Linked DNA regions of Variovorax paradoxus. The protein of the gene in region 1 interacts with the protein of each later gene in a pairwise test. Links are inferred from orthologs where the notes say so. Each region holds a gene or a part of one and is shown on either strand. Other genes may lie near its edges.

Region 1 (5,160 bases):
CGTCGGCACCGCGCGTTTCGACCTGTTCACCGTGTTCATTCCGGTCTACGTGTTTCTTGCGATTCCCGTGGCAAGCGCACTCGCCAACGATCCGAGCCACTTTCTCGAGCGCAATGCCAAGCTGCAATGGGGCATCATGGTCTGCATCTACGGCATGAGCCATGTGCCGGCGCTGCTTCTGCTGAGCTTTCCGGGCTACGAAGGCAAGAGCGCCTTTCTCGTGTTCTTTTTGGTGTTCGTCGTGCAGACCTCGGTGCTGGTGCAGCATGTGATCTCGCGCCGCACGCAACGCAAACCCTTTGCGCCCAACGTCAGCCGCAGCTTCAACTGGACCAGTTGGGGCATAGGCATCGTGGTAGCCAGCTTGGTAGGCGCGTTGTTCTCGTTCATCACGCCCTTCAAGTTCGGCCAGGCGCTTGCGGTGTCGTTCATCGCCTGCATTGCAGGCTCCATGGGCCACCTGGTGATGAAGGCGCTCAAGCGCGACCGCGGCATTCCCAACTGGGGCAAGAAGGGTGTCGGCGTGACTGGTGCCAACGGCCTGCTCGACCGTGTGGACGCACTGTGTTTTGCGGCGCCCATCTTCTTTCATTCGATCCGCTGGTACTTCAACGTCTGACACATGCGCATTCTCGGCATCGACCCCGGCCTTCTCACCACCGGCTTCGGCGTGGTGGACGCGGACGGCCACGCGCTGCGCTACGTGGCAAGCGGCACCATCAGCACACGGCACCTGGGCAGCGGCAACCTGCCGGCCCGCCTCAAGGTGCTGTTCGACGGCATTGCCGAAATCGCAGAGCGCTACCAGCCCGATGCTTCGGCGGTCGAAATCATTTTCGTCAACGTCAATCCGCAGTCGACGCTCCTGCTGGGCCAGGCGCGCGGCGCTTGCGTAACCTCGCTGGTCAACAGCAAGCTCACGGTGGCCGAATACACCGCGCTGCAGATGAAGAAAGCCGTCGCCGGCCACGGCCAGGCCGCCAAGGCGCAAGTGCAGGAAATGGTGAAGCGCCTGCTCGACCTGCCCGGCTTGCCCGGCGCAGACGCGGCCGACGCGCTCGGCATTGCCATCACCCATGCGCAGGTGGGCCGCTCGATGGCGCGGTTGGCCGAGGCGGCCGATCTGTCGAAAACGCATGCCGGCACTTACCGGCAAGGGCGCTCGAGGTAGCAGTGCCGTTTCAGGCCCAGCCTGCTGCTAGGCCACCCGTTCGGCGATCAGCACCGCAAAGAAGCCGAAGGCGGCAAGCAGCGTCCACTTGAGCACGATCCAGCCGAACCGCCGGTACCTGGCCTGCCCCGTTCCGGCATAGAACGCGAAGGACACGCCCGCCACCAGCAACAGCAGCAGAATGGCCCAGCGGAAGACGAGCATTGCCTGGAGGTGAGAAGAAGAAAGAAGAGCCCGCTACCAGGCCCGCGCCACTTCGCCGAAACCGCGCGGTGCGCGCTTTTCGTCTTCGAAGGTCACAACCTCGTAGGCGTCGCTGTTGGCCAGCAGTTCGCGCAGCAACTTGTTGTTGAGCGCATGGCCCGAGCGGAACGCGGTGTAAGCGGCCAACAGCGGCTTGCCGATGATGTACAGGTCGCCCATGGCGTCGAGGATCTTGTGCTTCACGAACTCGTCGTCGTAGCGCAATCCGCCGGCATTGAGCACCTTGGTGTCGTCCATCACGATGGCGTTGTCGAGCCCGCCGCCAAGCGCCAGGCCCTTGCTGCGCATGTATTCGACCTCTTTGGTAAAGCCGAAGGTTCGGGCGCGCGCAATGTCGCGGCTGTAAGAGTCGGAACCCAGGTCGAACTCCACGCGCTGGCCGGTGGAATTGACCACGCGGTGGTCGAAGTCGATCTCGAAGCTCAGCTTGTAGCCGTGGTACGGCTCCAGGCTCGCCCATTTCTCGTTGGCGCCCTCGCCCTCGCGCACCTCGACCTTGCGGGTCACACGAATGAAGCGGCGCGGCGCCTTCTGCAGTTCGATGCCTGCGCTTTGAAGCAGGAACACGAACGACGAGGCCGATCCGTCGAGGATCGGCACTTCGTCGGCCGTGATGTCGATGTAGAGGTTGTCGATGCCCAGGCCTGCACAGGCAGACATCAAATGCTCGACGGTCTGCACCTTGGCCCCGCCGGTCGAAACCGTGGAAGCCAGCCGCGTGTCGGTTACCGCTTCAGCGGTCATGCGGATGTCGACCGGCTCGGGCAGGTCGACGCGCCGGAACACGATGCCCGTGTCCGCCGGCGCCGGGCGCAGCGTGAGCTCCACGCGTTGTCCGCTGTGAAGCCCCACGCCCACGGCGCGGCTGATCGACTTGAGGGTTCTTTGTTGCAGCACGCCCGCAATTTTAGGCGCGCGACGGGCATGGCTGCCTATGCCCCTCGCTATGGCACCGATAGACATAGGTTCTATTTCAAGCGCCCACGATGGACGCAAGGGGCACGAAGCGAACGCAGCGCGTAGAGCCGGCGGAAGTCCCTTTCAGTTCTTCCCCGTGCCCCTTACGAACCTTCGTGCCCTCTGCGTTCGGTGGCCCGGCCTCAGTCAGCTTGACGGCGCAGGAATGCGGGAATCTCGAAGTCGTCCATGCCGCCCGACGACAGTGCGTCCACCTTGGCAGCGGCCATCGTGCGGTTGGTACGCCACACGCTGGGAACCGCCATGCCGTCATAGTTGGGCTGGCTCACGCCGTGGCCGCCATGGCCCGCATGGCCCGTGCCGAGCGTTGGCACGTTGAACGGGATGTTGTCGGTGCCGGTACGAATCACTTCGAGCGTCGGTGCCTGGCGGCGTGCGTCGGCGCGCGAGAGGCCGGTGGCCACCACGGTCACGCGCATCTCGTCGCCCAGGCTTTCGTCGTAGGCAGCGCCGTAGATCACGTGCGCATCGGGCGAAGCGTAGGCGCGGATGGTGTTCATCGCGAGCTTCGATTCGTTCAGCTTCAGCGAACCCTTCGATGCGGTCACCAGCACCAGCACGCCCTTGGCGCCCGAGAGGTCGATGCCTTCGAGCAGCGGGCAAGCCACGGCCTGTTCGGCGGCGATGCGCGCGCGGTCGGGGCCGGCAGCGGCGGCCGTGCCCATCATGGCCTTGCCGGGCTCACCCATCACGGTGCGCACGTCTTCGAAGTCGACGTTCACGCCGCCGTACTCGTTGATGATTTCCGAGATGCCGCCCACGGCGTTCTTCAGCACGTCGTTGGCATGCGCGAATGCTTCGTCCTGGGTGATGTCCTCGCCCAGCACGTCGAGCAGCTTCTCGTTGAGCACCACGATCAGCGAATCGACATTCGCCTCGAGCTCGGCCAGGCCGGCGTCGGCGTTGGTCATGCGGCGGCCGCCCTCCCAGTCGAAGGGCTTGGTCACCACACCCACGGTGAGGATGCCCATTTCCTTCGCCACGCGTGCGATCACGGGAGCCGCGCCGGTGCCGGTGCCGCCGCCCATGCCGGCGGTGATGAACAGCATGTGCGCGCCGTCGATGGCCGCACGGATGTCGTCCACCGCGAGCTCGGCCGCTTCACGACCCTTGTCGGGCTTGCTGCCCGCGCCCAGGCCGCTGGTGCCCAGCTGGATGTTCTTGTGGGCATTGCTGCGCTGGAGCGCCTGCGCGTCGGTGTTGGCGCAGACGAACTGCACGCCCTGCACGCCACGCTCCATCATGTGCGCGACGGCATTGCCGCCACCGCCGCCCACTCCGATCACCTTGATCTGAGTGCCTTGGTTGAATTCTTCGACTTCGATCATTTCGATGGTCATTTCTAACTCCTTGAATTTTGCAGTTGCCGTTGTGTATCAATGAATTTTTCTGGTGTCTTGACGAGTTCAACGTAGCCGTCGTCGCGGCGGTGGACCTGTGCGCCGCCATCGCTCGTTGAAATGCAATGGGGGGCCGCCGCGTGCGAGCCAGAGTGGGGAGTGATTCATGGTCAGAAGTTCCCCACGATGAAGTCCTTGAAACGTCCGAACGCAGTCTTTACGGATCCGTTCTTCTGCGCGACCTTGAAGCCGCGCATGCGTGCGAAGCGCGCTTCTTCGAGCAAACCCATCACAGTGGCGGCGCGCGGCTGTGCGACCATGTCGGACAGCGCGCTCGAATATTTCGGAATGCCGCGCCGCACGGGCTTCAGGAAGATGTCTTCCCCCAGCTCGACCATGCCGGGCATCACCGCGCTGCCGCCCGTGAGCACCACGCCCGAAGACAGCACCTCTTCATAGCCCGACTCGCGCACCACCTGCTGCACGAGCGAAAAGATCTCTTCGATGCGCGGCTCGATCACACCGGCCAGCGCCTGCTTGCTCAGCATGCGCGGGCCGCGATCACCAAGGCCGGGCACTTCCACCTGCGTGTCGGGGTCGGCCAGCAGTTGCTTGGCATAGCCGTTCTCCACCTTGATGTCTTCGGCGTCCTTGGTGGGTGTGCGCAGCGCCATGGCGATGTCGCTGGTAATGAGGTCGCCCGCAATCGGAATCACGGCCGTGTGGCGGATTGCGCCGTTGGTGAAGATCGCCACGTCGGTCGTGCCCGCGCCGATGTCCACCAGCACCACGCCGAGCTCGCGCTCGTCCTCGGTCAGCACCGCCTGGCTCGAGGCGAGCGGGTTGAGCATCAGCTGGTCGACCTCCAGGCCGCAGCGGCGCACGCACTTGATGATGTTCTCGGCCGCGCTCTGTGCGCCGGTCACGATATGCACCTTGGCTTCGAGCCGCATGCCGCTCATGCCGATCGGCTCCTTCACGTCCTGGCCGTCGATCACGAACTCCTGCGGCTCCACCAGCAACAGGCGCTGGTCGCTCGAGATGTTGATGGCGCGCGCGGTTTCCACCACGCGGGCCACATCGGCCGGCGTCACTTCCTTGTCCTTCACCGCCACCATGCCGCTCGAATTGATGCCGCGGATGTGGCTGCCGGTAATGCCCGTGTAGACGCGGCTGATCTTGCAGTCGGCCATCAGCTCGGCCTCCTTCAAGGCCTGCTGGATGCTTTGAACGGTGGCGTCGATGTTCACAACCACGCCGCGCTTCAGGCCGTTGCTCGGTGCAATGCCGAGTCCGGCCAGCTTGAGTTCACCGCCGGGCAGCACCTCGGCCACCACCACCATCACCTTGGCGGTGCCGATGTCGAGTCCGACAACCAGGTCTTTGTATTCTTTGGGCATTGAATGT
Region 2 (5,003 bases), 4.3 Mb from region 1 along the record:
GGCGGCGTGAGCTTAGGCGCGTGCAGGCGGGTTGGCAAATGCGTGGGCAAGTGCGCGGACTGCAATAGGCTAGAGGGGACGGTTCTCGTCGGGTTCCGGGGTGCGGCGCTGGGGCGCCAGCAGCAGCGCCGTTGCCAGCGGCCACAGCAAGGCTTCAATGGCCGGCGAAGCCAACACCCACCAGCCCGGAAAAATGCCGCCGCCGATCATCCGCGTGGCGACTTCGATGAGCTGCGAGAGCGCAAAGAGCGGCAGCACCTGCAGCGCCTGCGACGCTACGGGGTACCAAAGCAGGCGCCGATGGATGGTGATCGCGAAGAAGCCCAGCGTGGTGTAGGACAGCGCATGCTGGCCCAGCATCGACGCCTGGTGCACATCCATGCACAGGCCGAAGACGAACGCCGCGCCAATGCCCACGCGCATGGGCTGGTGCACACCCCAGAACACGATGGCCAGCGCGAGCAGGTCGGGCATCCACGCGGCGCGGCCGATCGGGATCATGTTGATGAGCAGCGCCACCACCAGGCTCGACCACATGAAGAGCGGGCTGACGGGCAGCAGCAGCTGCTGTTGGCCGGGGCGTTTGATCATCGGGCGCGCTCCGCGGCTTTCTTGTCGGCCTTGTCTGCTTTTGCCGCCGGCTTGGGCTCGGGCTTCTTGCCGCGCGCAGGGGCGGCCGGCGCTGGCGGTGCCGCGGGCGCTCCGGTGGGCGACAGCACCAGCACGTAGCGCGCGGCAGTCACGCGGGCAAGCGGCACGCAGTAGATGCGCGCGAAGGCCGAATCGGCGCGGCGCTCGATGCGCTCGATCTTCGCAACCGGCAGGCCCGGCGGATAGACGCCGTCGACGCCGCTGGTGGAAAGCAGGTCGCCCTCTTGCAGGTCGGCATTGGCGGCCATGAAGCGCAGCTCGAGTCCGGAGCCGTGCGCCGATGCATCGCCGAAGGCGACGCTGCGCACGCCGGTGCGGGTGTTCTGCACCGGAATGGAAAGATCGCGGTCGATGACCAGCGTGACCTCGCTCGTGAAGGGCTGCACCTGCGTCACCTGGCCGAGCACCCCGTTGGCATCGATCACCGGCGAACCGGCTGCCACGCCATGCGTGAGGCCCTGGTCGATGACGATCTTGCGCGTGTACGGGTCGGCGGCGTCGTAGAGCACCTCGGCCGCGCGGCCAGGCGCTTGCGTGGTCTGCCGCAGTTCGAGCAATGCGCGCAGGCGCGCGTTGTCCTGCGCGAGCGTGTCGGCCTGGCTTGCACGTTCGGCCTGCAGCATGAGGGCCTTGCGGGCTTCTTCTTCGTTGCGCTGGGCCTTTTGCAGGTCTTCGAAGTAGCGGCTGCCGCCCATCACCAACTGCACCGGCTTGAGCGCCAGCCATTGCACCGGATACAGAACCGCGCCGACCGCCGCGCGTATGGGCTGCACGAGGTGAAAGCGCGCATCGGCCACCATCAGGAAGAGCGCCAGCGCACCGAAGAAAATCAACTTGCTCAGGGCCGACTGCCCCTGGTTGAACAGGGGCGGGGCTGTGCGATCGAGCGTGCCCAAGGGCATGGTTCAGGCCTGGCTGTGCAACGTCAGATGGCAAAAAGGCCGGCCTGCACAAGCAGGGCCGGCCGATGATGGCAGTGGTGCATTCACTCGCTCGTGAAGATGCTTCCCAAGCGATCCATGCGCTCGAGGGCAATGCCGCAGCCGCGCACCACGCAGGTCAGCGGGTCTTCGGCCACCAGCACCGGCAGGCCGGTTTCCTCGGCCAGCAGGCGGTCGAGGTCGCGCAGCAGTGCGCCGCCGCCGGTCAGCATCATGCCGCGCTCTGCAATGTCGGCGCCCAGCTCGGGCGGCGTTTGCTCCAGCGCGTTCTTCACGGCCGAGACGATGTTGTTGAGGGGGTCGGTCAGGGCTTCCAGCACTTCGTTGCTGCTGATGGTGAAGCTGCGCGGCACGCCTTCGGAAAGGTTGCGGCCCTTGACTTCCATTTCCTTGACTTCGGAGCCGGGGAAGGCCGAGCCGATGTTCTTCTTGATGACTTCGGCCGTCGGCTCGCCGATCAGCATGCCGTAGTTGCGGCGGATGTAGTTGATGATGGCTTCGTCGAAGCGGTCGCCGCCCACGCGCACGGAGCCCTTGTAGACCATGCCGCCCAGGCTGATGACGCCCACTTCGGTGGTGCCGCCGCCGATGTCCACCACCATGGAGCCCGAAGCCTCGCTGACCGGCAGGCCCGCGCCGATGGCTGCGGCCATGGGTTCTTCGATGAGGTACACCGACGTGGCGCCGGCGGCTTCGGCCGCGTCCTTGATGGCGCGGCGCTCGACCTGGGTGGAACCGCAGGGCACGCAGATGATGATGCGCGGGCTCGGCGTGAGCAGCGTGCGCGGGTGCACCATCTTGATGAACTGCTTGATCATCTGCTCGGTGATCACGAAGTCGGCAATCACGCCGTCCTTCATCGGGCGGATTGCCTCGATGTTGCCGGGCACCTTGCCCAGCATGGCCTTGGCTTCGCGGCCGACGGCCTGGATCACCTTCTTGCCGTGGGGGCCGCCTTCATGGCGGATGGCGACGACCGAGGGTTCGTCCAGCACGATGCCCTTGTTGCGGGCAAAGATCAGGGTGTTGGCGGTGCCGAGGTCGATCGCGAGGTCGGTGGAAAAGTACCGACGGAAAGCTCCAAACATGTGCGGAATCCTCTGGAGCACGCCTGCGCGTCGGCAAGTCGTCGCTCTCTGTTTTTTGGTCGTTTGACGGGGTGAATTGATCGTTTTTGGCGCAAAAGCCGGCGCGTTCGCGGGGGTTGCGGCAAAGGCGGGATAATACCTGAATCCCCCTCTGAATCCCGTGTCAGCACCCTCTCCGGCGTGCGAATACTTCCGGTTTTCCAGCCATTTCGACCCATGTCACTTTCCGCTTCAGATATTGCACGCATCGCCTCGCTGGCGAGGCTGCAGCTTGCTTCCGACGAAAGCGAGCGCATGCTCAGCCAGATTAACGGCTTTTTTGATTTAGTCGAACGTATGCGTTCGGTCGACACCGCAGGCGTCGAGCCGCTGGCCCACCCGGTGGCAGCCATCGAGGACATCACGCTGCGCTTGCGCGAAGACGTGGTGAGCGAAACCGACAACCGCGAAGCCAACCAGAAGAGCGCCCCGGCCGTCGAAGCCGGCCTTTTCCTCGTGCCCAAGGTGATCGAATGAGCGGCGAATTGCATCAAATGGGCGTGGTCGAGCTGGCCAAGGCCCTGGCCGACCGCAAGGTTTCGGCGGTCGAGGCCTCCCAGGTTTTCCTGGGCCGCATGAAGACCCACGAATCGCTCGGCACCTTCGTGGACGTGAACGAGGAGGTCACGCTGGTCCAGGCCCGCGCGGCCGACGCGCAGCTCGCCACCGGCAATGCCCCGGCACTGGCCGGCGTGCCCATTGCGCACAAGGACATCTTCGTTACCACCGATTTCGCCACCACCGCGGGCTCGAAGATGCTCGCCGGCTACCGCTCGCCCTTCGATGCCACCGTGGTTCGCCGCCTGGCCGAAGCCGGCGCGGTCACGCTCGGCAAGCTGAGCTGCGACGAATTTGCGATGGGATCGGCCAACGAGAACGTGGCCGTGCCCGCCGTGGGCCACGACAAGGCCGTGCCGGTGCAAAACCCCTGGAACCGTGAGCGCATTCCGGGCGGCTCGTCGGGCGCCAGTGCGGCGGCCGTGGCGGCCCGCCTGGCCCCCGCGGCCACCGGCACCGACACCGGCGGCTCGATCCGCCAGCCGGCCTCGTTCTGCGGCATTACCGGCATCAAGCCGACCTACGGCCGCGCCTCGCGCTACGGCATGGTGGCGTTCGCATCGAGCCTCGACCAGGCCGGCCCCATGGCCCGCTCGGCCGAAGACTGCGCGCTGCTGCTGTCGGCCTTCTGCGGCCCCGACCTGGACCGCGACTCGACCTCGCTCGACAAGCCCGCCGAAGACTTCAGCCGCTCGCTGAACGACTCGCTCGAGGGTCTGCGCATCGGCATACCGAAGGAGTTCTTCGGCGAAGGCGTGGCGCCGGGCGTGCGCGCCGCCGTCGATGCAGCGCTGGCGCAGTACGAAAAGCTCGGCGCCAAGCGCGTCGAAGTGAGCCTGCCGCGCACCGAACTGTCGATTCCCGTGTACTACATCCTGGCCGCGGCCGAGGCGTCGAGCAATCTGAGCCGCTTCGACGGCGTGAAGTTCGGCCACCGCGCCAAGCAGTACAAGGACCTGGGCGACATGTACGAGCGCACGCGCGCCGAAGGCTTCGGCGACGAGGTCAAGCGCCGCATCATGATCGGCACCTACGTGCTCTCGCACGGCTACTACGACGCCTACTACCTGCAGGCGCAAAAGGTGCGCCGCATGATCGCCGACGACTTCCAGCAGGCCTTCAAGCAGTGCGACGTGATTGCCGGCCCCGCCGCGCCGACCACCGCCTGGAAAATTGGCGAACACGGCGACGACCCGGTGGCCGACTACCTGGCCGACATCTTCACGCTGCCCGCCTCGCTGGCCGGCCTGCCCGGCATGAGCGTGCCCGCAGGCTTCGATGACAGCGGCATGCAAGGCTCGAAGCAGGGCATCGGCAAGCCGATGCCCGTGGGCCTGCAACTGATCGGCAACTACTTCGGCGAAGCGAAGCTGCTCGGCGCAGCCCATCGTTTCCAACAAGCCACCGACTGGCACATGCGCACGCCGGAGGGCTTCTGAAATGAGCGAGACCGTGAACACCTTCGAAGCACAACAACAAGGCCGCCCGACCGGCCCGCTGGTGCGCGGCTATGAAGTCATCATCGGCTTCGAGACGCATGCCCAGCTGTCGACCGCGAGCAAGATCTTCAGCCGCGCCTCCACCGCCTTTGGCGCCGAGCCCAACACGCAGGCCTGCGCGGTCGACCTGGCGCTGCCCGGCACGCTGCCCGTGATGAACAAGGGCGCCGTCGAACGCGCCATCAAGCTGGGCCTGGCGCTCGGCTCGCACATTGCGCCGCGCAGCG

Evidence for each region.
Region 2: the proteins of ftsZ (region 1) and QHG62_RS02225 interact in binary tests that used the Escherichia coli proteins (3 or more experiments, as listed by UniProt). The link is inferred for Variovorax paradoxus from one-to-one orthologs.

What each region holds. Positions count from the first base shown.
Region 1 is NZ_CP123990.1:4,762,348-4,767,507, reverse strand. Bases 1,645-4,580 are described here. They hold ftsZ (cell division protein FtsZ), read right to left. Parts: upstream 3,754-4,580; coding sequence 2,536-3,753; downstream 1,645-2,535. Other genes in these bases: ftsA (cell division protein FtsA), read right to left, coding at 3,924-4,580; lpxC (UDP-3-O-acyl-N-acetylglucosamine deacetylase), read right to left, coding at 1,645-2,332. Outside these bases: QHG62_RS22915 (phosphatidate cytidylyltransferase), read left to right, coding at 1-619; crossover junction endodeoxyribonuclease RuvC, read left to right, coding at 623-1,171; QHG62_RS22905 (hypothetical protein), read right to left, coding at 1,199-1,375; more of lpxC, read right to left, coding at 1,409-1,644; more of ftsA, read right to left, coding at 4,581-5,153. UniProt on the Escherichia coli protein: Essential cell division protein that forms a contractile ring structure (Z ring) at the future cell division site. The regulation of the ring assembly controls the timing and the location of cell division.
Region 2 is NZ_CP123990.1:474,330-479,332, reverse strand. What follows is about bases 659-3,437. They hold QHG62_RS02225 (rod shape-determining protein), read right to left. Parts: upstream 2,681-3,437; coding sequence 1,637-2,680; downstream 659-1,636. Other genes in these bases: gatA (Asp-tRNA(Asn)/Glu-tRNA(Gln) amidotransferase subunit GatA), read left to right, coding at 3,193-3,437; gatC (Asp-tRNA(Asn)/Glu-tRNA(Gln) amidotransferase subunit GatC), read left to right, coding at 2,897-3,196; mreC (rod shape-determining protein MreC), read right to left, coding at 659-1,553. Also shown: rod shape-determining protein MreD, read right to left, coding at 70-591; more of mreC, read right to left, coding at 588-658; more of gatA, read left to right, coding at 3,438-4,716; Asp-tRNA(Asn)/Glu-tRNA(Gln) amidotransferase subunit GatB, read left to right, coding at 4,718-5,003. UniProt on the Escherichia coli protein: Forms membrane-associated dynamic filaments that are essential for cell shape determination. Acts by regulating cell wall synthesis and cell elongation, and thus cell shape.